Alicycliphilus denitrificans K601: one gene and its partner. Each later gene encodes a partner of the first gene's protein in a complex. Links are inferred from orthologs where the notes say so. Each region holds a gene or a part of one and is shown on either strand. Other genes may lie near its edges. The genes, in order: tsaE and tsaD.

Evidence for each region.
Region 2: the proteins of tsaE (region 1) and tsaD are in contact, whole or in part, in a crystal structure (PDB 6N9A), measured with the Thermotoga maritima proteins. The link is inferred for Alicycliphilus denitrificans K601 from one-to-one orthologs. Residues at the interface, in WP_004082108.1 of Thermotoga maritima: Leu37, Gly38, Lys46, Lys57, Val59, Lys60, Ser61, Thr63, Phe64, Thr65, Leu66, Met67, Val69, Pro71, Tyr82, Arg83, Leu84, Asp86, Asp88, Phe89, Asp93, Ile128, Asp130, Glu131, Arg134; in WP_004082750.1 of Thermotoga maritima: Cys10, Asp11, Arg49, His50, Leu82, Gly84, Gly135, Gly136, Glu154, Thr155, Leu156, Asp157, Asp158, Ser159, Glu162, Asp165, Lys166, Arg169, Leu170, Tyr175, Lys213, Thr214, Leu217, Tyr218, Gln221, Arg222, Asn324.

The regions. Positions count from the first base shown.
Region 1 is NC_015422.1:4,198,892-4,212,666, reverse strand. The notes cover bases 3,095-6,088. They hold tsaE (tRNA (adenosine(37)-N6)-threonylcarbamoyltransferase complex ATPase subunit type 1 TsaE), read left to right. Parts: upstream 3,095-4,333; coding sequence 4,334-4,843; downstream 4,844-6,088. Other genes in these bases: ALIDE2_RS20015 (N-acetylmuramoyl-L-alanine amidase), read left to right, coding at 4,840-6,088; queG (tRNA epoxyqueuosine(34) reductase QueG), read right to left, coding at 3,269-4,351; ALIDE2_RS20030 (AEC family transporter), read left to right, coding at 3,095-3,210. Also shown: site-specific tyrosine recombinase XerD, read right to left, coding at 188-1,087; ALIDE2_RS20035 (tripartite tricarboxylate transporter substrate binding protein BugE), read right to left, coding at 1,135-2,100; more of ALIDE2_RS20030, read left to right, coding at 2,293-3,094; more of ALIDE2_RS20015, read left to right, coding at 6,089-6,246; ALIDE2_RS20010 (cupin domain-containing protein), read left to right, coding at 6,271-6,606; xdhA (xanthine dehydrogenase small subunit), read left to right, coding at 6,816-8,375; xdhB (xanthine dehydrogenase molybdopterin binding subunit), read left to right, coding at 8,385-10,814; ALIDE2_RS19995 (LysR family transcriptional regulator), read left to right, coding at 10,811-11,866; ALIDE2_RS19990 (NCS2 family permease), read left to right, coding at 11,965-13,218; guaD (guanine deaminase), read left to right, coding at 13,223-13,775. UniProt on the Escherichia coli protein: Required for the formation of a threonylcarbamoyl group on adenosine at position 37 (t(6)A37) in tRNAs that read codons beginning with adenine.
Region 2 is NC_015422.1:2,688,247-2,704,677, reverse strand. What follows is about bases 6,210-9,187. They hold tsaD (tRNA (adenosine(37)-N6)-threonylcarbamoyltransferase complex transferase subunit TsaD), read left to right. Parts: upstream 6,210-7,165; coding sequence 7,166-8,209; downstream 8,210-9,187. Other genes in these bases: ALIDE2_RS12850 (efflux transporter outer membrane subunit), read left to right, coding at 8,332-9,187; ALIDE2_RS12860 (CBS domain-containing protein), read left to right, coding at 6,706-7,143; ALIDE2_RS12865 (DUF937 domain-containing protein), read left to right, coding at 6,210-6,621. Also shown: ALIDE2_RS12880 (efflux transporter outer membrane subunit), read right to left, coding at 1-1,189; ALIDE2_RS12875 (efflux RND transporter permease subunit), read right to left, coding at 1,186-4,329; ALIDE2_RS12870 (efflux RND transporter periplasmic adaptor subunit), read right to left, coding at 4,339-5,577; more of ALIDE2_RS12865, read left to right, coding at 5,980-6,209; more of ALIDE2_RS12850, read left to right, coding at 9,188-9,738; ALIDE2_RS12845 (efflux RND transporter periplasmic adaptor subunit), read left to right, coding at 9,735-11,084; ALIDE2_RS12840 (ABC transporter ATP-binding protein), read left to right, coding at 11,081-11,836; ALIDE2_RS12835 (ABC transporter permease), read left to right, coding at 11,836-13,044; ALIDE2_RS12830 (DUF2242 domain-containing protein), read left to right, coding at 13,163-13,975; ALIDE2_RS12825 (branched-chain amino acid ABC transporter substrate-binding protein), read left to right, coding at 14,008-15,285; ALIDE2_RS12820 (YeiH family protein), read right to left, coding at 15,287-16,378.

The DNA of each region.
Region 1 (13,775 bases):
CCGAGGAGCAACGACGCATGGCGGGCCGCTATGGGCAACCCTTCGGGCCAAGGCCCTGGGCAGCCTCCGGCGTCGTTGCTCGCCGCTGGTGTATCCCGATACACGGCGCGTCTCGCGCCTAGCCGTTGGCTGCCCAGGACCTTGGCGACGGGGGTGTTTGAATGTCGATTCGCCCTAGCGCGCCGGTTCACCCGCGCGGGTGGTGCTGCGCATGCAGCTGCTTCAGGCGCTCGCGCGCCACGTGGGTATAGATGGTGGTGGTGGAGATGTCGGCATGCCCCAGCAGCAACTGCACCACGCGCAGGTCCGCCCCATGGTTGAGCAGGTGCGTGGCGAACGCATGGCGCAGCGTGTGCGGCGACAGCGGCGCGGTGATGCCCGCGAGCTGCGCGCATTTCTTGACGATGACCCAGAACATGACGCGCGACATGGCGCTGCCGCGCTGGGTGACGAACAGGTCGTCGGTCTGCCGGCCCGCCAGGATGGCGCCGCGCCCCTCGGCCAGGTAACGCTCCAGCCAGCGCCGCGCCTCCTCGCCGAAGGGCACGAGCCGCTCCTTGCCGCCCTTGCCGGTGATGCGCAGCACGCCCTCGGCCAGCCCCAGTTGGAAGGTCTTGAGCGTGACCAGCTCGCTCACGCGCAGGCCGCTGGCGTACATCAGTTCGAGCATGGTGCGGTCGCGCAGGCCCAGGGCGGTAGCCGTGTCCGGGGCGTGCAGCAGCGCCTCCACCTGCGCCTGCGTCAGCGTCTTGGGCACGCGCAGCGGCTGGCGCGCGGCCAGCAGGCGCACCGTGGGATCCTGCGCGATGCGCCGCTCGCGCAGCGCCCAGTGGAAGTAGCGGCGCAGCACCGTCAGGCGCCGGTTGGCGGAGGTGGCACGCGTCTGGGCATGGCGCGCGGCGAAGTAACCGCTCAGATGGTGCTCTGCCGTGGCGTCCAGCGCCAGAGGCGGCTGCTGCGCCGCCAGCCAGCCGGCATACAGCGAGAGGTCGCGGCGGTAGGCGGCCAGGGTGTTGCGCGACAGGCCATCCTCCAGCCACAGGGCGTCTAGGAACGAGTCGATGGCGTTCTGGCTTTCGGGCAGCATGTGAAAAAGCCGCCCGAGAGCGGCCTTGATCCATAGAAAGGAGCAGCTTACTCCAGCGTGAGTTTCTGCTTTTGCACCACCTGCTTGTAGATCTCGAACTCGGCCTTGATCTGCTCGGCGAACTGCTCGGGCGTGTTGGCGACGATGATGGAGTCGGTGTCCTCGATGCGCTTGCGCACGGCGGGGTCTTCCAGGGCCTTCTTGGTGCCGGCGCTGATCTTGTCCACCACGTCCTTGGGCAGGCCCTTGGGGCCCAGGATGCCGTAGTAGGCCATGCGATTGACGGGCTCCAGGCCCACCTCCTTGAAGGTGGGCACGTTGGGCAGGGCCGCCACGCGCTGCGGCGCGGACACCACGATGGGCACGAGCTTACCGCTCTTGATGAACGGCAGCGCCGAGGGCAGGTTGTCGAAGATGATGGGCACCTGGCCGGCCACCGTGTCGTTGAGGGCCGGGCCCGCGCCGCGGTAGGGGATGTGCGTGACGAAGGTGTTGGAGAGGCTCTTGTAGAGCTCCATCAGCAGGTGGCCGATGCCGCCCGTGCCCGACGAGGCGTACGAATACTTGCCCGGGTTCTTCTGGAGTTCCGCCAGGAAGGACTTGTAGTCCTTGGCCGGGAAGCTCGGATGCACCGCGATGATGTTGGGCGTGGCCGCGATGTTGATGATGGGGGTGAAGTCCGTCAGCGGGTTGTACGGCACCTTGGTGTTGATGGCCGGGTTGGCGGCCGTGGTGGACACGGTGGCGATGCCCAGGTTGTAGCCGTCGGGCGTGGCGCGCGCGGTTTCCTGCGCGCCGATGATGCCGCCGCCGCCGCCGCGGTTCTCGACCACTACCGACTGCCCCAGCGCGCGCGACAGCGGGTCGGCGATGACCCGCGCGATGATGTCCGTCGTGCCGCCGGCGGCAAACGGCACCAGCAGCTTGACGGGCTTGTTGGGGTAGGCCTGCGCGAAGGCCGTGCCGGCCGTCGCCGCCAGCAGGGCCAGGGCCAGGCAGTTGCGTCGTTGCATGTGAGATCTCCTCATCCCAATCGTGTTGGGTAAAAAATGCCAGAAAGGGGTAGGCGGCGATCCTAAGGCACCCGGGCGCCCGAGTGGGCCCTTCCGGCACCCCGATCTGCCAGTGATTTCCCGCGTTTTTCCGCCCGGACGCCCCATGGCCGCGTGCCGCCGCGTCGCCTGCGCGACACGCGTCGTCACGGTATGCTGCGCGCCGTGAATTACGCGCAGCTCCTTTTCCCCGACTTCTCCCTGATCCTGTGCGGCTACCTGATCTGCCGCTACACGCCCCTGAACCGCAGCGTCTGGCAGCCGGTGGAAAGCCTGGTGTACTACCTGCTGTTCCCAGTGCTGCTATTCCAGTCCATCGTCAAGAGCCCCATCGACGTGGGCGAGGCCGCGAGCCTGGTCGCCGCGGGCCTGGGCACCGGCCTGTGCGGCGTGGCGCTGGCCTACAGCCTGCCGCACCTGCCCTGGCTGGGCCGGCACATCGACCGGCGCGACCACGCGGCGGCGGCCCAGGTGGCGTTCCGCTTCAACTCCTTCATCGTGCTGGCCCTGGCCGACCGCCTGGCCGGCGCCCAGGGCCTGCTGATGGTGGCCGTGCTCATCGGCGTGTGCGTACCCGTGCTGAACGTGGCGGCCGTGTGGCCCATGGCGCGCGGCAGCCAGCAGGGCTTCGTGCGCGAGCTGCTGCGCAACCCGCTGATCATCGCCACGGTCACGGGCCTGGTGGCCAATCTGCTGGGCTTTCGCATACCGCCGTGGCTGGAGCCCTCGGTCAGCCGCATAGGCGCCGCCTCGCTGGCCCTGGGGCTCATGGCCGCGGGCGCGGGCATGCAGTTCGGCCTGCTCACGCGCAGCAAGCTGCTGTCGGCGTCGGTGCTGTTCATACGCCACCTGGCCCAGCCCCTGATCGCCTGGGCCTTTGCGCGGCTGCTGCGGCTCGACGCCACGCAGACCACCGTGCTGATGGCCTTTTGCGCCGTCTCCACGGCCTCCAGCTGCTACGTGCTGGCGGCGCGCATGGGCTACAACGGCGCCTACGTGGCGGGGCTGGTGACGCTGTCCACCGTGCTGGGGGTGGCGAGCCTGACGTTCGCGCTCGGCATGCTGCGCTGATGCTACCCTATTGATAGCTGCTTACGCCTGATACACGGGCGCTAGAGCCAATTTTCTTTCAAATTCCTTGCGCCAGCGCCCAGGCCACGTGCTCGCGCACCAGGGCGCTCGCGTCGTTGGCGCGCGTTGCCAGCGCGGCGCGCAGGGCACCGGCCTCGCCGGCATCGCGCGTGGCGCGCAGCGCATTGCCCAGCGCTACGGCGATGTTGCGCAGCCAGCGCTCGTGCCCTATGCGGCGTATGGGCCCGCCCTCGGTCATGCGCAGGAACATGGCCTCGTCCCATGCGAACAGCTGCGCCAGCTGCTGCCCCTCCAGGGGAGCGCGCGCGTCGAAGTCGGGCAGGCTGCTGGGCTGGGCGAACTTGTTCCAGGGGCAGATCAGCTGGCAGTCGTCGCAGCCATAGATGCGGTTGCCCATGAGGGGGCGCAGCGCCGGGGGGATGGGCCCCGCGTGCTCGATGGTCAGGTAGGAGATACAGCGGCGCGCGTCCACGCGGTGCGGCGCCACGATGGCCTGCGTGGGGCACACGTCCATGCAGGCCTGGCAGCTGCCGCAGTGCGCGGTGACGGGCTCCGTGGGCGCGAGCGCCATGTCCAGGTAGATCTCGCCGAGGAAGAACATGGAGCCCGCCTCGCGCGAGAGCACCAGCGTGTGCTTGCCGCGCCAGCCCTGGCCGCTGCGGCGCGCCAGCTCGGCCTCCAGCACGGGGGCCGAGTCGGTGAACACGCGGTGACCGAACGGGCCCACGGCCTCGGCGATGCGGTCGCTGAGCTTCTGCAGGCGCGCGCGCAGCACCTTGTGGTAATCGCGCCCCCGGGCATAGACGGAGACGATGGCCTCCTGCGGGCGCCGCAGCCGCTCGAACTCCACGGCCTGCCAGCCTTCGGGCGTGGTGCGCGGCAGGTAGTCCATGCGCGCGGTGATCACGCTCACCGTGCCCGGCACCAGCTCGGCCGGGCGCGCGCGCCTGAGGCCATGGGCGGCCATGTAATGCATCTCGCCATGGAAACCTTCGGCAAGCCATTGCATCAATCCAGGCTCGGCGGCGGACAGGTCCACGCCGGCCACGCCGATTTGGGAGAATCCCAGCTCGCGCGCCCAGCCCTGGATCCGAGGAACGAGTTGACTGCTGCACACCATCAACACCCGATTGTAGAAACGCCCCGCCGCCTGTCGCTGCGCTGGCAGGACGAGGACGACACGGCGCGCTTCGCCGCGCGGCTGGCCGCGCAGCCGGGCCTGGCCAACGCCTTCATTGCCCTGCACGGCGACCTGGGTGCGGGCAAGACCACCCTGGTGCGCCACCTGCTGCGCGCCCTGGGCGTGGCCGGGCGCATCAAAAGCCCGACCTATGCCGTGGTCGAACCGCACCAGGCGCCAGGGCTGTTCATATGGCATTTCGACTTCTACCGCTTCCACGACCCGCGCGAGTGGGAGGACGCCGGCTTTCGCGACATCTTCGCCAGCCCCGGCCTGAAGTTGGCCGAATGGCCGGACAATGCCGGTTCCCTTGCTCCGCCAGCGGATATTGCTCTTTACATTGAAGCAGAGGATGATCTGGCCCGGCATGTGACTCTGCAGGCGCACACGCCCCTGGGCAGCGCCATACTGCAAGGACTCGACACCCCATGAGCGACGCGCCCCTCCCCCACCCGCTCCACACCCGCCGCACGCTGCTGCAGGCGGGCAGCCTGGTACTGCTGCTGGGCCGGCAGCAGATCGCACGCGGCGCCACCATCGTGGCTGTGCGCGTGTGGCCCGCGCCCGAGTATTCGCGCGTGACCATCGAATCCGACCGCCAGCTCGTCGCCAAGCAGTTCTTCGTGCCCACGCCGCCGCGCCTGGCGGTGGACATCGAGGGACTGGACCTTGACCCCTCGCTGCGCGAACTGGTGGCCAAGGTGCGGCCCGACGACCCCAACATCGCCGGCATCCGCGTGGGCCAGTACGCGCCCGGCGTGGTGCGCCTGGTGGTGGATCTCAAGCAGGCGGCGCGTCCCCAGGTGTTCACGCTGCAGCCCGTCGCCGCCTACCAGCACCGGCTGGTGTTCGACCTCTACCCCGCAGTGCCGCCCGATCCGCTGGAGGCCCTGATCGCCGAGCGCCTGCGCGACGCCGGATCTTCCGCCGGCGCCCCGCAGCCGGCCGCGCCGGACATTGCCAAGGCGCCCGCCCCGGACCCGCTGGACGAGCTGATCGCGCAGCACAGCCTCAAGCCGGGCATGCCAACGCCGCCCGCGCCGGGGAACGCGCCTGCGCCGGCCGCGCCGCCCCGCACGCGCGGCGCGGCGCCCGCCACGGCGCGCGCCACCGACCGCCTCATCATCGTCGCCCTGGACCCCGGCCATGGCGGCGAGGACCCCGGCGCCATAGGCCCCGGCGGCACGCGCGAGAAGGACGTGGTGCTCAAGGTGGCGCACCAGCTGCGCGACCGCATCAACGCCACCCAGGTGGGCGGCAACCCCATGCGCGCCTTCCTCACGCGCGACGGCGACTACTTCGTGCCGCTGGGCACGCGCGTGGAGAAGGCGCGGCGCGTGCAGGCCGACCTATTCGTTTCCATCCATGCCGATGCCTTCACCACCCCGTCGGCGCGCGGCGCCAGCGTGTTCGCGCTGAGCCAGAGCGGGGCGTCGAGCTCCGCCGCGCGATGGCTCGCCAACAAGGAGAACGAGGCCGACCTGATCGGCGGCGTGAACGTGGGCAGCCAGGACCGGCACGTGCAGCGCGCGCTGCTGGACATGAGCACCACGGCGCAGATCAACGATAGCCTCAAGCTCGGCAGCGTGCTGCTGGGCGAGATCGGCGGCATGGCCCGGCTGCACAAGCCGCGCGTGGAGCAAGCCGGCTTCGCGGTCCTGAAGGCGCCGGACATCCCCAGCGTGCTGGTGGAGACGGCCTTCATCAGCAACCCCGAGGAGGAGGCCAAGCTGCGCTCGGCCGCCTATCAGGAGCAGCTGGCCGACGCGCTGATGCGCGGCATCATCCGCTACTTCGCCAAGAACCCGCCGCTGGCACGCAGCCGGTCGGTCTAGGCATGGGGCTCAGGAGGACTCGCCATGGCACTGCCCCACGTCGCCCCGGGAGAAATCACCCGCCTGGAGCCGCTCGGCGAGCGGCTGACCGACACCGTCTCCACCGCCCTGTTCAAGGCCGCCCAGCTGGAGGTGGTGCGCCTAGTGCTGCCGCGCGGCCACACCATGCGCGAGCATCGCGTACAGTGCGAGATTACGCTGCAATGCATGGAGGGCGCGCTTGACCTCACCGTCGATGGCCGCACCCAGCGTATGCAGGCCGGCGACTTGGTGTACCTGGCCGCGGGCCAGCCCCATGCGCTTGCCGCCGTGCAGGACACCTCCCTGCTGCTGACGATCTGCCTGCTGCCCGCCGCATAGGTCCGGCGGCAGCGCCCGGCGGCCCTTGGATGGCGGCCGCCCGCTCCGCGGCGCCCCGTTCCGGGGCGTTTTCATGCGGGTTAACCCAGGTCTTATAAGACTCATTGCATATCGAATATTGCGCGGCGGGAATGCTCGGGGGCGCCGCCTGCGTGCACCATAGAAGCAATGACCGCGCACTGCGCCCCGCTGCACGCCTGGACCGTCCCATGACACACGCCACACCTTCCTCCGCCGACGCCCGCCCCATCCGCTTCTACCACCGCGGCGCGGTGGTCAGCATCCAGGGGATGCACACCACGCGCACGGTGCTGGACTGGCTGCGCGAGGACGTCCGCTGCACGGGCACCAAGGAGGGCTGCAACGAGGGCGACTGCGGCGCCTGCACCGTGGTGCTGGGCGAGCTGGACGCGAATGGCCAGCTGCAGCTCGCCAGCGTCAACGCCTGCATACAGTTCCTGCCCACGCTCGACGGCAAGGCCCTGTTCACGGTAGAGGACCTGCAAGCCATGACCCCCGCACAGTCCTGCTGCGGCGGCGCGGCCCAGCCCCTGCACCCGGTGCAGCAAGCCCTGGTGGAGTGCCACGGCTCGCAGTGCGGCTTCTGCACGCCGGGCTTCGCGATGTCGCTGTGGAACACCTACGAGCAGCACCGGCAGGCAGGTACCCGGCCCACGCGCCAGCAGCTCGCGGACGACCTCTCGGGCAACCTGTGCCGTTGCACGGGCTACCGCCCCATCCTGGACGCGGGCCAGCGCATGTTCGACCTGCCCGCGGCCGCGTTCGACCGCGCCGCCGTGGCCAGGGCGCTGCAAGCCCTGGCGCAGGAACCCGCCCTGGCCTACGGCGCCGCCCACCACACGATCAGCGAGCGCACTGACCACTTCCACGCCCCGCGCACGCTGGAGGACCTGGCGCGGCTGCGCCTGGAGCAGCCCCAGGCGCGGCTGCTGGCGGGCTCCACCGACATCGGCCTGTGGGTGAACAAGCAGTTTCGCGACGTGGGCGACCTGATCTACCTGGGCGGCGTGCGGGAGCTGCGCGCCGTGGAGGAGCGAGACGGCGCGCTCTGGATAGGCGCTGGCGCCACGCTGGAGCAGGCCTGGGCCGCGCTCGCCGCGCGCGCCCCGGCGCTGACCGACGTATGGCTGCGCTTCGCCTCCACGCCCATACGCCACGCCGGCACCATGGGCGGCAACGTGGCCAACGGCTCGCCCATCGGCGACTCGGCCCCCATCCTGATGGCGCTGGACGCGCAGGTCGAGCTGCGCCGCGGAGCCGCCGTGCGCCGCCTGCCGCTGCCCGACTTCTACCTGGACTACATGAAGAACGCGCTGCAGGAGGGCGAGTTCGTGCAGGCCATCGTCGTGCCGCTCGCGGCCTTTGCGCGCCAGGTGCGCGGCTACAAGATCAGCAAGCGCTTCGACTGCGACATCTCGGCACTGTGCGCGGGCATGGCCATCGCGCTGGATGGCGAGACCGTCGCCAGCGTACGCCTGGCCTATGGCGGCATGGCGGCCACCGTGCAGCGCGCGGCCCGCGCCGAGTCCGCGCTGCTCGGCCAGCCCTGGACCGAGGACAGCGTGCGCGCCGCGCAGCAGGCGCTGGCGCAGGACTTCCAGCCCCTGACCGACATGCGCGCCAGCAGCGCCTACCGCCTGCAGGTGGCGCAGAACCTGCTGCAGCGCCTGTGGCTGGAAACGCGCCCCCAGGGGCCGCTGGACGCGGGCCGTACCAGCGTGTTCAGCGTGCTGCCGCACGGCGTGTAAGGAGCCATCATGAACAAACCCGTCCCCGGCCATGTGCTGAACCACCCCGCCGCCTTCGCGCCCTACCAGGACAACCAGCGGCTACGCCTGGACCCCGGCGCCGAGGCGCGCGCGCACCAGGCGGGCGCGCGCGTGGGCATCAGCCAGGCGCACGAATCGGCGGTGCTGCACGTCTCCGGCAGCGCCACCTATACCGACGACATTCCCGAGCTCGCCGGCACGCTGCACTGCGCGCTGGGCCTGGCGCCGGTGGCCGCGGGCCGGCTGCTGGGCATGGATCTGGATACCGTGCGCGCCATGCCCGGCGTGGTGCGCGTGTTCACGGCGGCGGACATCCCCGGCGCCAACGACTGGGGCTCCATCGTGCACGACGACCCCATCCTGTGCGACGGCGAGATCCGCTACCTGGGCCAGCCGGTGTTCGCCGTGGTCGCCCGCACGCGCGAGCAGGCGCGCCGCGCCGCCGCCCTGGCCAGGCAGGCGCTGCGCGTGGAAGCCGCGCCGCCCGTGCTCACACCCCGGGAGGCGCACGCGCGCGGCCAGTACGTGGTGCCGCCCATGCACCTGGTGCGCAGCAGCAGCGGCCTGGACGAAGCCGGCATACGCGCGCGCATCGCCGCGGCGCCGCACCGCCTGCAAGGCAGCCTGGACGTGGGCGGGCAGGAGCAGTTCTACCTGGAGGGCCAGATCAGCTACGCCATCCCGAAGGAGGGCAACGCCATCCACGTCCACTGCTCCACCCAGCACCCGAGCGAGATGCAGCACCTGGTGGCGCACGCCCTGGGCGTGCACGCGCACGCGGTGCAGGTGGAATGCCGGCGCATGGGCGGGGGCTTTGGCGGCAAGGAGTCGCAGTCGGCCCTGTTCGCCTGCATGGCCAGCGTGGCCGCGCGGCTGCTGGCGCGCCCGGTGAAGCTGCGCGTGGACCGCGACGACGACTTCCTCATCACCGGCCGGCGCCACTGCTTCTGGTACGAGTACGACGTAGGCTACGACGACGCGGGCCGCATCCTGGGCGCCGCCGTCACCATGGTCTCGCGCGCCGGGCATTCGGCCGACCTGTCGGCCCCGGTGATGACGCGCGCGCTGTGCCACTTCGACAACGCCTACTGGCTGCCCGAGGTGGCCATGCACGGCTTCTGCGGCAAGACCAACACGCAGAGCAACACGGCGTTCCGCGGCTTCGGCGGGCCGCAGGGGGCGATCGCCATCGAATACATCCTCGACGGCATCGCGCGCGCGCTCGGGCACGACCCGCTGGCCGTTCGCCGCGCCAACTTCTACGGGCGCGGCGAGCGCAACGTCACGCCCTACCTGCAGACAGTGCGCGACAACGTGATCCACGAACTGGTCGACCAACTGGAGGAGCGCAGCGGCTACCAGGCGCGCCGCACCGCCGTGGCCGCGTTCAACGCCACGAGCCCCGTGCTCAAGCGCGGGCTGGCGCTCACGCCGGTGAAGTTCGGCATCAGCTTCAACGTCAAGCACTTCAACCAGGCCGGGGCGCTGGTGCACGTCTACACCGACGGCTCCATCCTCGTGAACCATGGCGGCACCGAGATGGGCCAGGGCCTGAACACCAAGGTGGCGCAGGTCGTGGCGCACGAGCTGGGCGTGGCCTTCGAGCGCGTGCGCGTCACGGCCACGGACACCAGCAAGGTGGCCAACACCTCGGCCACCGCCGCGTCCACGGGCACGGACCTGAACGGCAAGGCCGCGCAGGACGCGGCGCGCCAGATCCGCGCGCGCCTGGCCGCCTGCGCCGCAGCGCGCCATGGCGGGAGCGCCGAGGACGTGCGCTTCGCCAACGACCAGGTGTGGGTGGGCGGCAGGCAGCTTGCCTTCGACGCCCTGGTGGGCGAGGCCTACCTGGACCGCGTGCAGCTGTGGTCCGACGGCTTCTACGCCACGCCGGGGCTGTCGTGGGACAAGGAGCGCATGCAGGGCCACCCGTTCTACTACTTCGCCTACGGCGCCGCCTGCTCCGAGGTGGTGGTGGACACGCTCACGGGCGAGTGGAAGCTGCTGCGCGCCGACGTGCTGCACGACGTGGGCCGCTCGCTAAACCCGGCGGTGGACATCGGCCAGGTCGAGGGTGCGTTCATCCAGGGCATGGGCTGGCTGACCATGGAGGAGCTGGTCTGGCACCCCACGAGCGGCCTGCTGCTGACGCACGCGCCCAGCACCTACAAGATCCCCACGGCCAACGACTGCCCGCCGGAATTCAACGTGCAGCTGTTCGAGGGCGAGAACGCCGAGGACTCCATCCACCGCAGCAAGGCCGTGGGCGAGCCGCCGCTGCTGCTGCCGTTCTCGGTGTTCTTCGCCATCCGCGATGCCGTGGCCGCCGCGGGCGCGCGCCGCAAGCTGCCGCCGCTGCAGGCGCCCGCGACCAGCGAGGCCATCTTGCGCGCCATCACGGCGGTGCAGGCGCCATGAAGCCGCACGCTGCGCCGCCCCACATCCCCGCCGACGCGCCCGCGGCGGCGGGGGCGGGGGCACCGTCCGAGCGCAACCTGTTCGACCGCATCGACCTGCACCTGATCCGCGTGCTGCACCAGGTGCTCAGCGAACGCAGCGTGTCGCGCGCGGCGCTGCGCCTGGGCATGCACCAGCCAGCGGTGTCCACGGCGCTCAAGCGCCTGCGCGAGCTCGCGGGCGATCCGCTGCTGGTCAGGAGCGGCGCCCACATGGTGCCCACCGAGGCCGGCGAGCGCATGCTGGAGCCCGCGGCCAGCGTGCTGCGCGCGGCCGAGACGCTGTTCACCGAGGCGCGCAGCTTCGACGCGCGCACCAGCTGCCAGACCTTCCGCATCGCGGCGAGCGACTACCTCGACCCGCTGTTCCTGCCGCGCCTGGTGGCCGACGTCAAGCGCCAGGCGCCGCTGGCCAGCGTGGAGATCCACGCCCTGACGCGCGAGGCCGACTACCGCGCCCAGCTGGCCCTGGGCGAGATCGACCTGGTCATAGGCAACTGGCTGCAGCCGCCCCAGGAGCTGCACATGGCGCGCCTGTTCAGCGACGAGGTGGTGTCGCTCGTCAGCCGCCACCACCCCGCCGTGCGCCGCGGCTGGGACGCGGCCGCCTGGCTCGCCGCCGAGCACATCGCCCCCATGCCCACGCACCCGGGCGCGCGCGGCATCATCGACCAGATGCTCGACGGCCTGGACCTGCGCCGCCGCATCGCCGTGCGCAGCGCGTATTTCGGCCTCATCCCGGACATGGTCGCCAACACCCAGCTGGTGCTGACCACCGGGCGCCGCTACTGCGAACGCGTGGCCGCCGGCCTGCCGGTGGTGATCCTGCCCTGCCCGATCACCCTGCCGCCGCTGCAGTACTACCAGCTGTGGCATGCGCGCAGCCAGCATTCCAGCGCCGCGCGCTGGCTGCGCGAGCGCACGCGCGAGGCCATCGCGGGCCTGCAGCAGCAGGCGGCAGCCTCCCCATCGCCCCGACCCCCGACCACGACCAACCAGGAGACAAGCACATGAGCGCAAAAGACCTTTCGGGCGTGCCGGCCACGCCGCCGCAGGCCGCATCCACGGGCCTGGCGGAGCGCCTGTTCCAGCTGCGTGCGCACGGCACCACCATGCGCACGGAGCTGATCGCGGGCCTGACGACCTTTCTGACGATGGCCTACATCATCTTCGTCAACCCCTCCATCCTGGGCGACGCTGGCATGCCCAAGGACGCGGTGTTCGTCGCCACCTGCCTCATCGCGGCGCTGGGCTCGGCCATCATGGGCCTGTACGCCAACTACCCCATCGCCATGGCCCCGGGCATGGGGCTGAACGCCTACTTCGCCTACGCCGTGGTGCTGCACATGGGCTTCACCTGGCAGGCCGCGCTGGGCGCGGTGTTCATCTCGGGCTGCCTGTTCCTGGTCGTCACGCTGTTCGGCCTGCGCGGGCTCATCATCAAGGGCATCCCGCAGTCGCTGCGCAACGCGATCACCGTGGGCATAGGCCTGTTCCTGGCGCTGATCGCGCTCAAGAGCGCGGGCATCGTCGTGGGCGACAAGGCCACGCTGGTGACGCTGGGCGACCTGCACTCGGCCCCCGTCATCCTCGCCGTGCTCGGCTTCATCGCCATCGTGGCGCTGGACAAGGCGCGCGTGCCGGGCGCCATCCTGATCGGCATCGTCGGCGTCACCGTCGCCTCTTTCTTCTTCGGCGGCAACCAGTTCCGCGGCCTGTTCTCGGCGCCGCCCTCGATCGCCCCGACCTTCCTGCAGCTGGACATCCACACCGCGCTCACCAAGGGCTTCCTCAACGTGGTGCTGGTGTTCTTCCTGGTCGAGCTGTTCGACGCCACCGGCACGCTGATGGGCGTGGCCAAGCGCGCCGGCCTGCTGGTGCCCGGGCGCATGGAGCGCCTGAACAAGTCGCTGCTGGCCGACAGCAGCGCGATCTTCGCCGGCGCCCTGCTGGGCACGTCCAGCACCACCGCCTATGTGGAGAGCGCCGCCGGCGTGCAGGCCGGCGGGCGCACCGGCATGACGGCGCTCACCGTCTCGGTGCTGTTCCTGGCCTGCCTGTTCATCGCCCCGCTGGCCGGCGTGGTTCCCGCCTACGCCACGGCGCCCGCGCTGTTCTTCGTCGCCTGCCTGATGCTGCGCGAGCTCACCGAGCTCGACTGGGACGACTCGACCGAGATCGTCCCCGCCGCGGTCACCGCGCTGATGATGCCATTCACCTACTCCATCGCCAACGGCCTGGCCTTCGGCTTCATCACCTACGCCGCGGTGAAGCTGTTCACCGGCCGCGTGCGCGAGGTGCACCCCATGGTGTGGATCATCGCCGGCGTGTTCCTGTTCAAGTTCTTCTATATCGGCGGACACTGACACCATGACCCTGCAAGCCTACCGCGCGCAACTGCTGCGCTTCGACGCCGACGGCCAACCCTTGTACGACAGCGACGGCCTGCTGGTGACCGGGCCGGGCGCCGACGGCGTGCGCCGCGTCGTGGACGCGGGCGCCCACGGCGCGGTGGCCGCGCACCATCCGGGTGTGCCGGTGGAGCGCCTGCCCGGCCGGCTGATCGCCCCGGGCTTCATCGACATGCACGTGCACTACCCGCAGACGGACATCATCGGCTCGCCCGCAGAGGGCCTGCTGCCCTGGCTGGAGAACTACACCTTTCCCGCCGAGGCGCGCTTTGCCGACCCGGCGCATGCGGCCGAAGTGGCGCGCTTCTTCTTCGACGAGCTCGCGCGCAACGGCGTGACCACGGCGCTGGCCTTCGCCACCTCGCACCCGGCCTCGGTGGATGCGTTCTTCAGCCAGGCTCGGCAGCGCGGCCTGCGCATGATCGGCGGCAAGGTGCTGCAGGACCGCCATTCGCCCGACGGCGTGCGCGACCAGACGGAGCAAAGCCTGCTCAACACCGAGGCGCTGATCA
Region 2 (16,431 bases), 1.5 Mb from region 1 along the record:
GCGCGGTGTCGCGCGCGACCTCGGCCACGCGCAGGTTGGCCTGGTTGCGCCCGGCGTCGAAGATCGGCAGGCGGATCTGGGGCGCGAACGTCCAGGTGCCGTTGCCCGCGCCGAACAGGCCCGACAGCGCGTTGCTGGCCGTGCCCACCGATGCCGTGAGCGTGATGGACGGGAAGAAAGCCGCGCGCGCCGCGCCGATGCTGGCGTAGCTGCCGCGCAGCGCATGCTCGGCCGCGCGCAGGTCCGGGCGGTGCAGCAGCACGCTGGAGGGCAGGTCTGCCGCGACGCCCAGCAGCGCCGTGGCAGGCGCCGGGGGCGGGAGCAGCTCGGGGACCTTGCCCGCGCCGGGCAGGACGGACGCCACGCTGGCGGGCAGCAGCGCATCGGGCACGCTCGTGCCCGCCAGCAGCGCGAGAACGTTGCGGTCGCGCGCGACCTGCGATGCGAAGGCGGCCGCGTCCACGCGCGCGGTATCGGCGCTCGTCTGGGCCTGCGCCAGGGCCAGGGCCGACGTGGCGCCCAGCTCGAAGCTGCGGCGCGTGAGGTCCAGCGCCTGCTGGCGCGTGCGCAGGGTCTCGCGCGCCAGCTGCAGGCGGCGGGCGTCGGCATCGAGCATGAGCCAGGCGTTCATGACCTCGGCCACCAGGCTCAGCTGCACGCTGCGGCGGTTCTCGGCCACGCGGAAGAACTCCTGCAGCGCGGCGTCGTTCAGGCTGCGCACGCGCCCGAAGAAGTCGAGCTCGTAGCTGCTGAAGCCGAGCTGGGCGCTGTACTGGCCCGTGGTGTTGGGGCGCCCGGCGGTGGTCAGGTCGTCGGCCGTGCGGCTGCGGGCGCCGGCGCCCGTGGCGTTCACGGCGGGAAAGAGGGCGGAGCGCTCTATGCCGTACTGCGCGCGCGCGCGCTCGATGGCCAGCGCCGCCATGCGCAGGTCGCGGTTGTGGGCCAGCGCGAGGGCCACCACCTCGCGCAGGCGCGGCTCCTGCACGAAGTCGCTCCAGGGCAGGGGCCCGGCCTCGGTCACGTGCAGCGTGGCTTCGTGCGCCGGGTCCGGCGCCTGTGCGGCAATCGGCGGCTGCGCGGCGCCCATGGTGGGCGGCACGGGCAGGGCGGGGGCCTGGTAGTCGGGCGCGAGCGAGGTGCAGGCCGCCAGCGCCAGCGGCGCGGCCAGCAGGGCGCGGCGGGGGATCATGGCGCGGCCTCCGGCTGGGGGGTGTGCGCGGGCGCGCCGCGCGAGGTGAACAGGCGCCGCACGATCAGGAAGAACACGGGCACGAAGAAGATGCCCAGCAGCGTGGAAAACACCATGCCGCCGAGCACGGCGGTGCCGATGGCCCGGCGCCCGCCCGCACCGGCGCCGGTGCCGATGGCCAGCGGCAGCACGCCGAAGCCGAAGGCCAGCGAGGTCATGAGGATGGGCCGCAGGCGCAGGCGCACGGCCTCGACGGTGGCGTCGATCAGGCTGCGCCCGCGCTCCTGCAGCTGCACGGCGAACTCCACGATCAGGATGGCGTTCTTCGAGGCCAGGCCCACGGTGGTCAGCAGCCCGACCTGGAAGTACACGTCGTTGGCCAGGCCGCGCCCGTAGGTGGCGGCCAGCGCCCCGATCACGCCCAGCGGTACGGCCAGCATGACCGAGAAGGGTACGCTCCAGCTCTCGTACAGCGCGGCCAGGCACAGGAACACGAACAGGATGGAGACGGCGTACAGCATGGGCGCCTGCGAGCCCGACTGGCGCTCCTGCAGCGAGGCGCCCGTCCACTCGAAGCCGATGCCGGGCGGCATGGTGGCCATGATGCGCTCCACGGCGGCCATGGCGTCGCCCGAGCTCGCGCCGGGCGGCGTGTTGGCCTGCATCTCCAGCGCCGGGCTGCCGTTGTAGCGCATGAGCTGCGGCGAGCCGTTGCCCCAGCTGGTGGTGGCGAAGGCCGAGAAGCGCACCATCTGCCCGTCGCGGTTGCGCACCGACCATTGGGCGATGTCCTGCGGCAGCATGCGCGAGGGCGCGTCGCCCTGGATGTAGACGCGCTTGACGCGGCCGTAGTGCACGAAGTCGTTCACGTAGGTGCCGCCCAGCGCGCTGGAGAGCACGCCGTTGATGTCGGCCACCGACACGCCGAGCGCGGCGGCCTTGCGGTCGTCGATCTCCACCTTCAGCTCGGACGTGTCGTCGAAGCCCGTGGTGCGCATGTTGATGATGGCTGGCTCCTTGCGCGAGGCGGCGATCACGTCGTTCATGGCCTTCATCAGCGCATCGTGGCCCAGGCCGTTCAGGTCCTTGAGCACGAAGTTGATGCCCGCGCTGGACCCCAGGCCGCGCACGGCCGGCGGCAGCGTGACGAAGACGCGCGCGTCGCGGATGCTGGCCAGATCCTTGGTGGCCTGGTTGGCGATGGCCTCGGCCGACTGGCTGGGCAGCGGCCGCTTGTCCCAGGGCGTGAGGCGTATCCACATGTTGCCCGAGCTCTGGTTGCCGTTGTTGCCCAGGATGGCATTGGTGCTGAAGACCTCGGGCTTGTCCTTGAAGTACAGGCGTATCTGGTCCATCACCTCCATCAGTCGCGCGTCGGTCGCGCCCGAGGGCAGCGTGACGGTGGCCCCGACGAAGCCCTGGTCCTCGTTGGGCAGGAACGAGGTGGGCAGGCGGTGGAACATGAAGGCCACCGCCGCCAGCACCGCGCCGAACAGCACCATCATGCGGCCCGTGCGGCGCAGCAGCCGCGCCACCGTGCCCTGGTAGCGCGTGGCGCTGCGGTCGAAGTGGTGGTTGAACCAGATGAAGAAGCGGTCGACCCAGCCCAGCGGGCCGCGCCGCACCGTGCGCTCGTGCGCCATGGGCTTGAGCAGCGACGCGCACAGCGCGGGCGTGAGCGTGAGCGCCACGAACACCGACAGCCCCATGGCAGCGACGATGGTGATCGAGAACTGCCGGTAGATCACGCCCACCGAGCCCGCGAAGAACGCCATGGGCACGAACACGGCCGACAGCGTGAGGCCGATGCCCACGAGCGCGGGCGTGATCTCCTTCATGGACTTGCGCGTGGCCTCCTTCGGGGGCAGGCCCTGCTCGCTCATCACGCGCTCGACGTTCTCGACCACCACGATGGCGTCGTCCACCAGCAGGCCGATGGCCAGCACCAGCGCGAACATGGTCAGCATGTTGATGGAGTAGCCCATGGCCGAGAGCACGCCCAGCGTGCCCAGCAGTACCACGGGCACGGCGATCGCCGGGATCAGCGTGGCGCGGAAGTTCTGCAGGAAGAGGAACATCACCAGCGTCACGAGCACCATGGCCTCGCCCAGCGTCTTGATCACCTCCTTGATCGAGGCGCGCACGAAGGGCGTGGTGTCCGAGCTCACGAAGCCCGTGATGCCGTCAGGGAAGTAGGGTGCGAGCTCGGCGATCTTCCTGGCCACCGCGTCGGCCACCTGCATGGCGTTGGCGCCATCGGCCAGCACGATGCCGAGGCCCGCGCCGGGCTGGCCGTTGAGGATGGAGCGCACCGTGAGCGAGTCGGCCGCGAGCTCCACGCGCGCCACGTCGGCCATGGTGACCACCGAACCGTCGGGCGCGGACTTGAGCACGATGTCCTTGAACTCCTGCACGCTCGTGAGCTTGGAGCGCGCGGTGACCGTGGCGTTGAGCATCTGCCCCGGCACCGCGGGCAATGTCCCAAGCTGCCCGGCCGAGACCTGCGCGTTCTGCGCGTTGAGCGCGTTCACGAGGTCGGACGGCATGAGCGCGTACTTCTCCATGAGCGCAGGGTTCATCCAGATGCGCATGGCGTAGTTGGTGCCGAACACGGTCACGTCGCCCACGCCGTCCACGCGCGCGATCACGTCCACCACGTTGCTGGTCAGGTAGTCGCCTATGGTCACCTGCGACACGTTCGGGTCGGGCGAGGTGAACACGTAGGTCACGAGGTAGTCCTGCCCGCCCTTGTTCACGAAAACGCCGCGGCTCTTCACGGCGTCGGGCAGGCGGTTCATCGCGCCCTGCAGCTTGTTCTGCGCCTGCACCTGGGCCACGTCGATGTTGGCGCCGGGCGCGAAGGTGAGCGTGGTGCGCGAGCGGCCCGCCGAGTCGCTCGTGGAGCTCATGTAGAGCAGCCTGTCCAGGCCCTTGAGCTGCTGCTCGATCACCTGGGTGACGGAGTTCTCCACCGTCTCGGCCGAGGCGCCGGTGTAGGTGGTGTTGAGGGTCACGCGCGGCGGCGCGATCTCGGGGTACATCTCCAGCGGCAGCGTGAAGATGGACAGCCCGCCCGCGAGCATGATGACGATGGACAGCACCCACGCGAAGACGGGGCGGTTGATGAAGAACTGCGCCATGGCCGTTCCTCAGGGCTGGGGAGCGGGCTGGGAGGCCTGGGCCGACGTGCCCTGCCGCGCCTTGGGCGCCCAGGGCACGGGGCGCACCGTGTCGCCGGGGCGCGCGCGCTGTGCGCCATCCACCAGGACCCGCTCGCCAGCGGCCAGGCCCGAGAGCACCTCCCAGCGGTTGCCCACGGCCGCGCCGGTCGCGATGCGGCGGCGCTCGACCTTGTTCTCGGGCGTGACGACCAGCACGCTCGGGTTGCCCGCGGGGTCGCGCGTCACGGCCTGCTGCGGCGCGAGCAGGGTCTGCTCGTTCACTCCCGCCTCCAGCACGGCGCGCACGTACATGCCGGGCATCAGCAGCCCGTTGGGGTTGGGCACCACGGCGCGCAGCGTGATCGCGCCCGTGGCGGGGTTCACCTGTACGCCGCTGAAGCGCAGCACGGCCTCCTGCGCGTAGGTGCTGCCGTCGTCGAGCTTGATGGCCACGCGCGCGTCGCCCTTGCCCTCGCGCTTGAAGCGGCCGGCGGCCAGATCGCCCTTGAGGCGCAGCACCTCGCTGCTCGACTGTGTCACGTCCACGTAGAGCGGATCGATCTGCGACACCGTGGTCAGCGCCGCCGCCTGGTTGGCCGTGACCAGCGCGCCCGGCGTGACCGCCGACGTGGTGGTCAGCCCCGCGATGGGCGACTTGATGCGCGTGTAGCCCAGGTTGATGCGCGCCGCCTCCACGGCGGCGGCGGCCACGCCCGCGTCGGCTTGCGCCTGCGCCACCGCGGCCTGGCTGTCGTCGTACACCTGCCGGCTGACGGCGTCGATCTTCACCAGCTCGGCATTGCGCCGGGCGTTGGTCCGGGCCGTGTTCAGCGTGGCGCGAGCCCGGGCGAGCTGCGCCTCGGCACTGGCCAGCGCCACCTCGTAGGGCGCAGGATCGAGCTGGTAGAGCACCTGGCCGGCCGCCACGCGCGCGCCTTCGGTGAAGAGGCGCTTTTGCACAATGCCGCCGACCTGAGGGCGGATCTCGGCCGAGAGGAAAGCCGTGGTGCGGCCCGGCAGCTCGGTGGTCACCACCCGGCGCTCGGGCTGCAGCGTGACCACGCCGACCTCGGGCGGCTGCTCTGCGGCGGCGGGTTTGGCGTTCTTGTCGCCGCAGGCGGCGAGCAGCAGGGACAGCGCCAGGATGCAGGCCAGGCCGGGAAAGGGAACGGTGCGCGGAGGGGAGGCGGGGACCAGTGCAGGGCTGTCGCAGATCGCGGAGGTCATGGGTGCGGAACGCAGTGGGTCTCGGTGAGGCCGACGGGGGCGGAACGTCGAGCGGGCCGGGGGCAGGCCCCGGCCGAACACAGAATGTCGCACATCGGTGCCAGGACTGCTCCCCGGGAGGTATCTCTTCATTTTTCTTTACATTCTCCAGGGTATGCGCCTCAGGCCGCAGGGGTGCGCCGCGCCATGCAAGGCTGCGCGCGGTACGCGCCGGAAATTTAAAGGGAAAATGCGCGTAGTGCTTATGGGGTAAGCGCTAATAGCTATCAAAGTTGAAGAATAGCCGACCGCGATTGTCAACTTCGGTCGCGGGCGGCGGCATGTCCCGCACGGCCGGCGCGGGCCGGCATACCATGTGGGCGTGCGGCCCGTGCGCGCCGCTTCTATGGAAGGAACGCCACCATGAATACCCCCGACTCCACGCCGCTGCTGGCCGAACAGCTGATGCAGCAACTGCAGGGTGCGCCCCTGCAGGACATCTCCCGGCAACTGGGCACCGGCCACGCTGAAACGCAAAGCGCCGTGGCCATGGCGCTGCCGATGCTGCTGGGCGCCCTGGGCCGCAACGCGCAGGATGCGCAGGGCGCCGAATCCCTGTTCGGTGCGCTGCAGCGCGACCACATGCCCGCCGCGCCCCAGCCGGCCATGGACCTGGGCGGGCTGCTGGGCTCCCTGCTCGGCGGCGGCGGCGCGGCCCTGGGCGGCGATGCCGGCGCGGCCATCCTGGGCCATATCTTCGGCGGCAGCCGCGAGCGGGCCGAGTCCGCCCTGGGCCAGAGCACGGGCCAGGGGGTGGATGCCGGCCGGCTGCTGCAGATGCTGGCGCCCATCGTCATGTCCTTCCTCGCGCAGCGCGTGAGCTCCAGCGGCATGGATGCGGGCGGCCTCGGGCAGATGCTCGGCCAGGAGCGCGCCCGCGCCCAGCGCACGGGCACGCCGGGCGGCGACCTGCTGGGCAGCCTGCTGGACCAGGACGGCGACGGCCAGGTGGGTCTGGGGGATTTGGTCAAGATCGGTGCCAACCTGCTGGGCGGGCGGCGCTGAGCGGTATCCGTTTGCATCTCGGCATCGGTTCGGCGGGCACTTTCGGCTAAGCTTTCGCTTCACTTCACAGCCTGGGAGGCCGCCATGACAACCGTTGCAGAAATTCTCAAGTCCAAGCCCGACGCGCAGGTGCACTGCGTCGCGCCATCGGACACTGTGCTCGCCGCCCTGCGGCTCATGGCCGAGAAGCACATCGGCGCGCTGCTGGTCATGGAGGGCGAGCAGATCGCGGGCATCTTTACCGAGCGCGACTACGCCCGCAAGGTGGTGCTGCTCGGCCGCGCCTCGGTCGACACGCCCGTGCGCGAGGTCATGACGCGCGCGGTGCGCTTCGTGCACCCCTCGCACAGCGCCGAGCAATGCATGGCCCTGATGACGGAAAACCGCCTGCGTCACCTGCCCGTGGTGGACGAGGGGCGCGTGGTGGGGCTGGTGTCCATCGGCGACCTGGTCAAGAGCGTGATCTCCGAGCAGCAGTTCATCATCACCGAGATGGAGCGCTACATCACGGGTGCACGCTGAGCCCCGGACTACACTCGCAGGCATGAGTCTGCTGATCCTGGGCATCGAATCCTCCTGCGACGAAACCGGCGTGGCCCTTGTGCGTGGGCGGGGCGGCGATGCCGTTCCCACGCTGCTCGCGCATGCGCTGCACAGCCAGATAGCGATGCACCAGGACTACGGCGGCGTGGTGCCCGAGCTGGCCAGCCGCGACCACATCCGTCGCGTGCTGCCGCTGACCGAAGCGGTCCTGGCAGAGGCGGGCCAGCGCCTGGCCGACGTGGACGTTGTGGCCTACACGCGCGGGCCGGGCCTGGCGGGCGCGCTGCTGGTGGGCGCGGGCGTGGCCTGCGCCCTGGGAGCCGCGCTCGACAGGCCCGTGTTGGGCGTGCATCACCTCGAAGGGCATCTGCTGTCGCCGTTCCTGAGCAGCGATCCGCCCGAGTTCCCCTTCGTCGCGCTGCTGGTCTCGGGCGGGCACACCCAACTCATGCGCGTGGACGGCGTGGGCCGTTATGAGATCCTGGGCGAGACCATAGACGACGCGGCCGGCGAGGCCTTCGACAAGTCGGCCAAGCTCCTGGGCCTGGGCTACCCCGGCGGGCCGGCGCTGTCGCGCCTGGCAGAGCAGGGCGACGCCAAGGCCTTCAAGCTGCCGCGGCCGCTGCTGCACAGCGGCGACCTGGATTTCTCCTTCGCCGGGCTCAAGACCGCCGTGCTCACGCAGGCGAAGAAGCTGGGCGATGAACTGGCGGCGCGCAAGGCCGACCTGGCCGCGAGCACGCAGGCCGCCATCGTCGAGGTGCTGGTCAGGAAGACCCTGGCGGCCATCGACCAGACCGGCATGCGGCGCGTGGTGGTGGCCGGCGGCGTGGGCGCCAACCGGCTGCTGCGCGAGCAACTCGACGCCGCCTGCGCGGCGCGCCGGGTGCGCGTGCACTACCCCGAGCTGCACCTGTGCACCGACAACGGCGCCATGATCGCCATGGCCGCGGCCATGCGGCTGCAGTCGGGCCAGCAGCAGGCCAATCGCAACTACGCATTCGACGTGAAGCCGCGCTGGCCGCTGGACGCGATCGCGTCCTGACCTTTACAAAAGTTCATCCCGCGCTGGCGGGGGCTACAAACTGTGTTGTAACAATGCGCAGCATGCTGCCTGCCCCGCCTTCCGATCCTTCCGACTCTTCCCGCCCATGGCCCGCGCCGCGCATGTGCGCGCCGCTGCTCGCGGCCCTGGTGCTGGCCGGCTGCGCCACGCGCCTGCCGCCGGCGCCGGACGGCAGCGTGCCGGTACCCGGCGCCTGGGCCGGCCAGGGCGCGGTGCAGGCGCCTGCCGCGCGGCCCGCGGACGACCTCACCCAATGGTGGCAGCAGCTGGGCGATGCGCAGCTCACGGGCCTGGTCACCCAGGCGCTGCAGGCCCACACCAGCGTGCGCAGCGCCCGTGCGGCCGTGGAGCAGACACGCGCCCAGCGCGACGTGCAGGCGGCGGGGATGCTGCCGTCGCTGGACGCCTCGGGCTCGGCGCAGCGCAGCCGCAGCAACGGCGCCACGGGCAACAGCTTCCAGCTGGGGCTGGACGCGAGCTGGGAGCCCGACCTGTTCGGCCGCATCGCGAGCGGCGTGCGCGCCGGCGAAGCCGACCTGCTGGCGGCCGAGGCGGGCGTGGCCGCCGCCCAGGTGGCGCTGGCGGCCGAGGTGGCCGTGAATTACATCAGCCTGCGCAGCCAGCAGCAGCGCCTGCAGATCGCCGAGAGCAACCTGGCGGCGCAGCGTGAGACGGCGCAGATCACCGGGTGGCGCGTGCAGGCAGGCCTGGCCAGCGCGGTGGCCGAGCAGCAGGCGCGCACTATCGTCGAGCAGACGGCTGCCCAGCTGCCCGCGCTGCAGGCGGGTATGGCCCAGGCGCGCCATGCGCTGGCGGTGCTCACCGGCCAGCCGCCCGCGGCGCTGGACCAGGCCCTGGCCGCCAGCGCGCCCGTGCCGCAGGCCCCCGCCGAACTGGCGCTGGCCTTCCCCGCCGACACGCTGCGCCAGCGCCCCGACGTGCGTCAGGCAGAGCTGGGCGTGCGCGCCGCCTGGGAACGCGTGGCCCAGGCCGAGGCCCAGCGCCTGCCCAGCCTGCGCCTGGGCGGAACGCTGGGCCTGAAGGCGCTTTCGCTGGGCGCGCTCACGGGCGGCGGCGCTACGGCGGCCTCGCTGCTGGCCAGCGTGTCGCTGCCGGTGTTCGACGGCGGCGCGCTGCGCGCCCAGGTGCGCGCGCAGGAGGCGGCGCTGGAGCAGGCGCGCGTGGGCTACGAGGCCGCGGTGCTGGGTGCGCTCAAGGACGTGGAGGACGCCCTGGTGGCGCTGCAGGGTGACCGCGAGCGGCTCGCGCGCCTGGAGGCCGCCGCCGAGGCGGCGGGCAACGCGGCGCTGCTGGCGCAGCACCAGTACGCCAGCGGCCTGGTGGATTTCCAGACGGTGCTGGACACGCAGCGCACGCTGCTGACGGCGCAGGACGGCGTGGCCGGCACGGTGGCCAGCGCGAGCACCAACCACGTGCGCCTGTACAAGGCGCTGGGCGGCGGCTGGCAGGCCCCCAGGGAGGCAGGGCCCCAAGGACAGGAACCATGACAGAGAAACGAACGACCAACCCCGCCGCGCCCGCCGCGCAGGACCTGCAGTCCCTCCTGGGCGACGGCCTGGGCCGGCGCTGGTGGCAGAGCATCACCCTCTGGCTCGCCGTGCTGGCGCTGGCGGCCGCGGCCGGCGGCTGGTGGTACTGGCAGGCCGGCAAGCGCGCCAAGGCCGCGCCGCGCTACGTCACGCAGCCGGTGCAGCGCGGCCAGGTCAAGCTGACCGTGGCCGCCAACGGCACGCTGCAGCCCACGCGCTCGGTGAACATCGGCAGCGAGCTCTCGGGTACGGTGCGCCGCGTGCTGGTGGACGTGAACGACGCCGTCAAGAAGGGCCAGGTGCTGGTGGAGCTGGACACCACCAAGCTCGAAGCGCAGGTGCTGCGCTCGCGCGCCTCCGTGGCGTCGGCGCAGGCGCGGCTGGCGCAGGCCGCGGCCACCGTCAAGGAGGCGCGCGCGAGCCTCGCGCGGCTCGAAGAGGTGGCGCGCCTGTCGGGCGGCAAGGTGCCTTCGGCCGCGGAGCTCGACACAGGCCGTGCCGCCTACGACCGCGCCTTGGCCGACGAGGCCGCCGCGCACGCCAGCGTGCAGGACGCCAGGGCCGCCCTGGCCACCGACGAGACCAACGTCACCAAGGCCTCGATCCGCTCGCCCATCGATGGCGTGGTGCTGTCGCGCGCGGTGGAGCCGGGCAACGCCGTGGCCGCGTCGCTGCAGGCGGTGACGCTGCTCACGCTGGCCGAGGACCTGTCCCGGCTGCGCCTGGAGGTGAGCGTGGACGAGGCCGACGTGGGCGCCGTGCAACCGGGCCAGCAGGCCAGCTTCACCGTCAGCGCCTACCCTTCGCGGCCCTATCCGGCGCGCACCACGCGCGTGGCCTTCGGCTCCATCAAGACCGACAACGTGGTGACCTATATCACCTACCTGGAGGTGGACAACGCCGACCTGAGCCTGCGCCCCGGCATGACGGCCGCGGCCACCATCACCTCCACCGAGAGGAACGACGTGCTCACCGTGCCCAACACGGCCCTGCGCTTCACGCCCGTGGCCGCGGTCGGCGCCGCCGTGCCGGGGCCGGCGGCCAGCGGCGACAAGGCCGGCGGCGGCATCATGGGCCAGCTCATGCCGCGCATGCCGCGCTCGGCGGGCCAGCGCAGAGGGGAGGGCGGCGCCAAGGGCGGCGCCGCGCTGCGCCAGATCTGGGTGCTGGAGGACGGCGCGCCCAGGGCCATCCACGTCAAGGTGGGCATCAGCGACGGGCGCGTGACCGAGGTCGAGAGCGACGCGCTGCAGCCGGGCATGCAGGTCATCACCGACCAGCTCGCCGCGGGGGCGCGCTCATGAATGCGCCCATGGGTGCGCTGGCCGATGCGCAGCCGCTGATCCGCCTGCGTGGCATCACCAAGGTCTATGGCGAGGGCGCGCTGGCCTTCCAGGCGCTCAAGGGCGTGGACCTGGACATCGCCGGCGGCGAGTTCGTGGCCATCATGGGCCCGAGCGGCTCGGGCAAGTCCACGGCCATGAACGTGATCGGCTGCCTGGACCGGCCCAGCGTGGGCAGCTACCTGTTCCGCGGCGTGCCCGTGCAGTCGCTGTCGCGCGACGACCGCGCGCGGCTGCGCCGGCGCTTCATGGGCTTCGTGTTCCAGGGCTTCAACCTGCTGGCGCGCACCTCGGCGCAGGAGAACGTGGAGCTGCCGCTGCTCTACCGCGGCGAGAGCGCGGCGGCGCGCCATGCGGCCGCTGCGCGCGCGCTGGAGTCGGTGGGCCTCAAGGGCTGGGAGCACCACACGCCCGCCGAGCTGTCGGGCGGGCAGCAGCAGCGCGTGGCGATCGCGCGCGCCATCGTCAGCGAGCCCGCCGTGCTGCTGGCCGACGAGCCCACGGGCAACCTGGATACGCAGCGCAGCCGCGAGATCATGGAACTGCTATGGCGCCTCAATGCCGAGCAGGGCATCACCGTGCTCATGGTCACGCACGAACCGGAGATGGCGCAGTACGCGAGGCGCATCGTGCGCTTCGTCGATGGCCGCATCGACAGCGACACGCGCAACCCGCGCCCCTATGCGCTGGCGCAGGAGGCGATGGCGCCATGATGCTGCTCAACTCCCTGCTGCTCGCGCTGCGCTCCATAAGGCGCAACCTGATGCGCTCCTTCCTCACCGTGCTGGGCATCGTGATCGGCGTGAGCGCGGTGATCACCATGGTCACGCTGGGCAACGGCGCCACGCTGGCCGTGCAGGCCCAGATCGCCAGCCTGGGCACCAACCTGCTGCAGGTGCGCCCGGGCCAGCGCATGGGGCCGGGCGGCGGCAGCGGCGCGCCCGCGTTCAAGGACGTGGATGCCGACGCCATCGCGCAGCAGATTGGCGGCATCCTGGCCGTCGCGCCCGAGGCGCGCACCAGCGCCACCGCCGTGGCGGGCGGGCGCAACTGGACCACCAGCGTGCTGGGCAGCACCAACGCCTGGCTGCAGACGGGCAGCTGGACGCTCGCGAGCGGGCGCGAATTCACCAGCGACGAGCAGCGCGTGGGCGCGGCCGTGTGCCTCATAGGCCAGACAGTGCGCCGCGAGCTGTTCGGCGCCGGCGCCGACGTGCTGGGCGAGCGCGTGCGCGTGCGCCAGTTCTCGTGCGAGGTGGTGGGCGTGCTCGCTTCCAAGGGGCAGGGCGCGTTCGGCAACGATCAGGACGACCTGGTGCTGCTGCCGCTCAAGACGCTGCAGCGCCGCGTGATCGGCAGCACGCGCGTGCCCACGCTGCTGGTGTCGATGCAGGACGGCAGCGACCCCGAGCGCGTGAAGTCCAGCCTGACCGAGCTGCTGCGCGAGCGGCGCAAGCTCTCGGAGTCCGACGACGACAACTTCAACGTGCTCGACACCAAGCAGCTGGCCGACACCTTCTCGGGCACCACGCGCGTCATGACCACGCTGCTGGGCGCCGTGGCCGCCGTGAGCCTGCTGGTGGGCGGCATAGGCATCATGAACATCATGCTGGTGAGCGTGACCGAGCGCACGCGCGAGATCGGCCTGCGCCTGGCCATAGGCGCGCTCGAGCGCGAGGTGCTCATGCAGTTCCTCATCGAGGCCGTGGTACTGGCGGCGCTGGGCGGGCTCATCGGCATCGTGCTGGCCGCGGGGGCGTCCGTGGCGCTGTCCAAGGCCATGGGCATACCCTACGTGTTCCACCCGGGCGTGAACCTGCTGTCCTTCGTGTTCTCGGCGGGCATAGGCGTGCTGTTCGGCTTCTTCCCCGCGCGGCGCGCGGCGCGGCTCGATCCCATCGAGGCACTGCGCCATGAATAGGGTTATTCGTAAAATATGCCCTCTGCGCTTTGTGGAAAAGCGCTTCTAGCTCATTATTCGATAGTAAAAAAGAGGCTGTCCGGGCGCTTGCCCGGCGCCTGTGCGACGGGCATTCACAATGCGGCCCTGCTGCGGATTTTTTTGCTTGGCTCCCGTGATTCGATTCCTGCCCCTTCCTTCCACGCCCCTGGGCCGGCGCCCGGGCCTGCTGGCCTGCGCCCTTCTACTGGCGGGCTGCGCGCGGCTGCCCGAGGCCATGCCTGGGCTGGAGCGCAACCTGCAATTCACCCCCAACGACTTCGACAGTACCAGCATGCACACGCGCCATGTCCTGGCCTCGCAGGCGCGCACCTGCGAGGCCGCGCGCCGCGCGTTGCTGAGCCAGGGCTACCTGGTGAACACGGCCAGCGCCGAGATGGTGGCCGGGCGCAAGTACTACCAGCCCCAGGCCGACGTGCACTACGAGGTGGAAATGCGCGTGGTCTGCGCCCCCGAGGGGCAGGGGGACGTGCGCACCTCGGCCTTCGCCAGCGCGCTGCAGGATCGCTACGTGATCAAGAAGGTCAACAACTCGGCCTCGCTGGGCGTGGGCGGCATAGGCTCGGTGTCGCTGCCCGTCTCCGCCACTGACGACACCCTGGTCAAGGTGGGCAGCGAGACCATCACCGACGTGCAATTCTACGAACGCTTCTTCCAGCTCTTCGAGCGCTACGTGCCCATGGCGCCCGCCGGCACCGCCAGCGTACAGTTGCCGGTGCCAGTGGCCACTGCCCCCGCGCCGGCGCCGGCGCCGGCGCCGGCCACCACGGCCGCCGTGCCGGAGCCCGCCGCCAGCGCCAGCCAGTTGCCCCAGCAGGAGCGCGCGGCGGCGGCCGATGCGCCAGCGGAGCAGCCGGCGCCGCAGTCCATCGAGCAGCTCATGGCCCAGTAGTGGGCCTCCTTTTCTTCTCCTTGAGTCTTCCCATGCCCCTTCCGTCACGCCGCCAGGCCATCCGCGCCTGTGCTCTGGCGCTGCTGCCCCTGGCTGTCGGCGCCCAGCCCCGGTCCGCCACCGGCGCGCCCATCAGGGTCGCGCTCATCGAAAGCCTGTCCGGCAGCTTTGCCAACACTGGCGAGGCGGTATTCCGCAACATCGTCTGGGCCATGGAGCGCGTGAACGCGCGCGGCGGCGTGCCGCTGCCGGGCGGCGCCAAGCCGCTGCAGCTGGCGCGCTACGACAGCAAGGGCACGAACGAGGAGGCGCTGTCGGCCCTGCGCGCGGCCATTGACGATGGGGCGCACTTCGTGCTGCAGGGCAATTCCTCGGCCACGGCCGCCGCGCTCATCGAGGCCATCAACAAGCACAACCAGCGCGAGCCGGGCAGGCGCGTGGTGTTCCTCAACTACTCGGCGGTCGATCCCGCGCTCACGAACGACAAGTGCAGCTTCTGGCACTTCCGCTTCGACGCCCATGCCGACATGCGAATGGCCGCGCTCATGGACGTGATGCGCGAGGACCGGGCGCTCAAGAGCGTCTACCTGATCGGCCAGGACTACAGCTTCGGCCAGGCCGTGCTGCGCGAGGCCCGCCGGCAGCTGGCCGCCCAGCGCCCCGACGTCGCGGTCGTCGGCGACGAACTACACCCTGTGGGCCGCGTGAAGGACTTCGCGCCCTATGCCGTCAAGATCAAGGCCAGCGGCGCGCAGGCCGTTATCACCGGCAACTGGGGCAACGACCTCACGCTGCTCGTCAAGGCCGCGCGCGAGGTGGGCTACGACGGCATGTTCTACACCTTCTACGGCAACGCCCTGGGCGCGCCCGCCGCCCTGGGCGACGCCGGCGTTGGCAAGGTGGTGGCCGTGGCCGACTGGCTGCCCAACCTGCCCACGAAGGGCAGCGAGGACTTCTACCGGGCCTTCCGCGCACGCTTCCCGCAGCCGCAGGACGACTACGTGCACATGCGCATGCAGCTCATGGTCGAGGCCCTGGCCCAGGCCATGCAGCAGGCCGGCAGCACCGACGCGCTGCCAGTGGCGCGCGCGCTGGAGCACGCCAGCGTGACCCTGTACGGCCAGGCGGGCCGCATGCGCGCGCAGGACCACCAGTTCCAGCAACCCCTCGTCGTGGGCGTGATGGACCGGCTGGATGCGCCGGGCGTGAAGTTCGACGTGGAGGGCTCGGGCTACGGCTTCCGCGTGGTGCGGCAGATCCCGGCGGACAAGGCGCAGATGCCCAGCACCTGCCGCATGCAGCGGCCCTGATTCAAGGCCACTGCGGCAGGTAACGGCTCAGCAGCAGCCCCGCCCCCAGCAGCCAGGCAAACAGCGCGGCGGCCAGTAGCAGCGGCCTGAGTCCCGCGGCGCGCACTGCGCGCACATGGGTGGTGAGGCCCAGGGCCGCCATGGCCATGGCCAGCAGCAGGTCGTCCAGGCGCACGCCGGCCCGCACCACCGCATCGGGCAGCATGTCCAGCGAGTTCACGCCGGCCATGGCCACGAAGCCCAGGGCAAACCAGGGAATGGTGATGGCCCGGCTGCCGCCTGCATCCTTCTGGCCTGCAGCCGCGCCGTGCCGTGCGCGCGCCAGGAAGAAGGACAGGACGAGCAGGAAGGGCGCCAGCATCATCACGCGCGTCATCTTGGCGATCACGGCGGTGGCGGCGGCTTCGGGGCCGATGGCTGCGCCCGCGGCCACCACCTGCGCTACCTCGTGTACCGTGGCGCCCACGTAGAGGCCGTATTGCTGCGCATTCATGTCTATCCAGTCCCAGGAGGCGTTCCAGTGGTACAGCGCGGGATACAGGAACATGCCCAGCGTGCCGAACACCACCACGGTGGCCACGGCGACGGCCACATCCTGGGCGCGTCCCTTGACCACGGGCGCCGTCGCCAGCACGGCGGCCGCGCCGCAGATGGAGCTGCCCGCGCCGACGAGCAGCGTGGTGCGCCGGTCCAGCCCCAGGACGCGCTGGCCCAGCCAACTGGCCAGCCCGAAGGTGCTGGCCAGCACCAGGGCGTCCACGGCGACGCCGCCCCAGCCCATGACGGCGATGTCCTGGAAGGTCAAGCGCAGGCCATACAGCACGATGCCCGCGCGCAGCAACTGCTGCTTGGCCAGGCCCACGCCGGGGCCGCAGGCCTGGTCCAGGCGCGGGTACACGGTATTGCCCAGTAGAAGGCCGAGCACGATGGCCAGCGTCAGCATGCCCAGGCCATGCCGGGCGAAGAAGGGCTGCCCTGCCAGCCACAGCGCGGCGGCCGCCATGGCGCCGATCAGCAGCAGCCCCGGCAGCCAGCGTACCGGACTGCCGGTTAAGGAGGCAAGGGTGGAGGAGGGGTGTGAGGCAAGGGTCATGGTGGCAGCCGCGGCGCAATGGGCCGGTACGGCTGGTGCCGACTCTAGAAAAA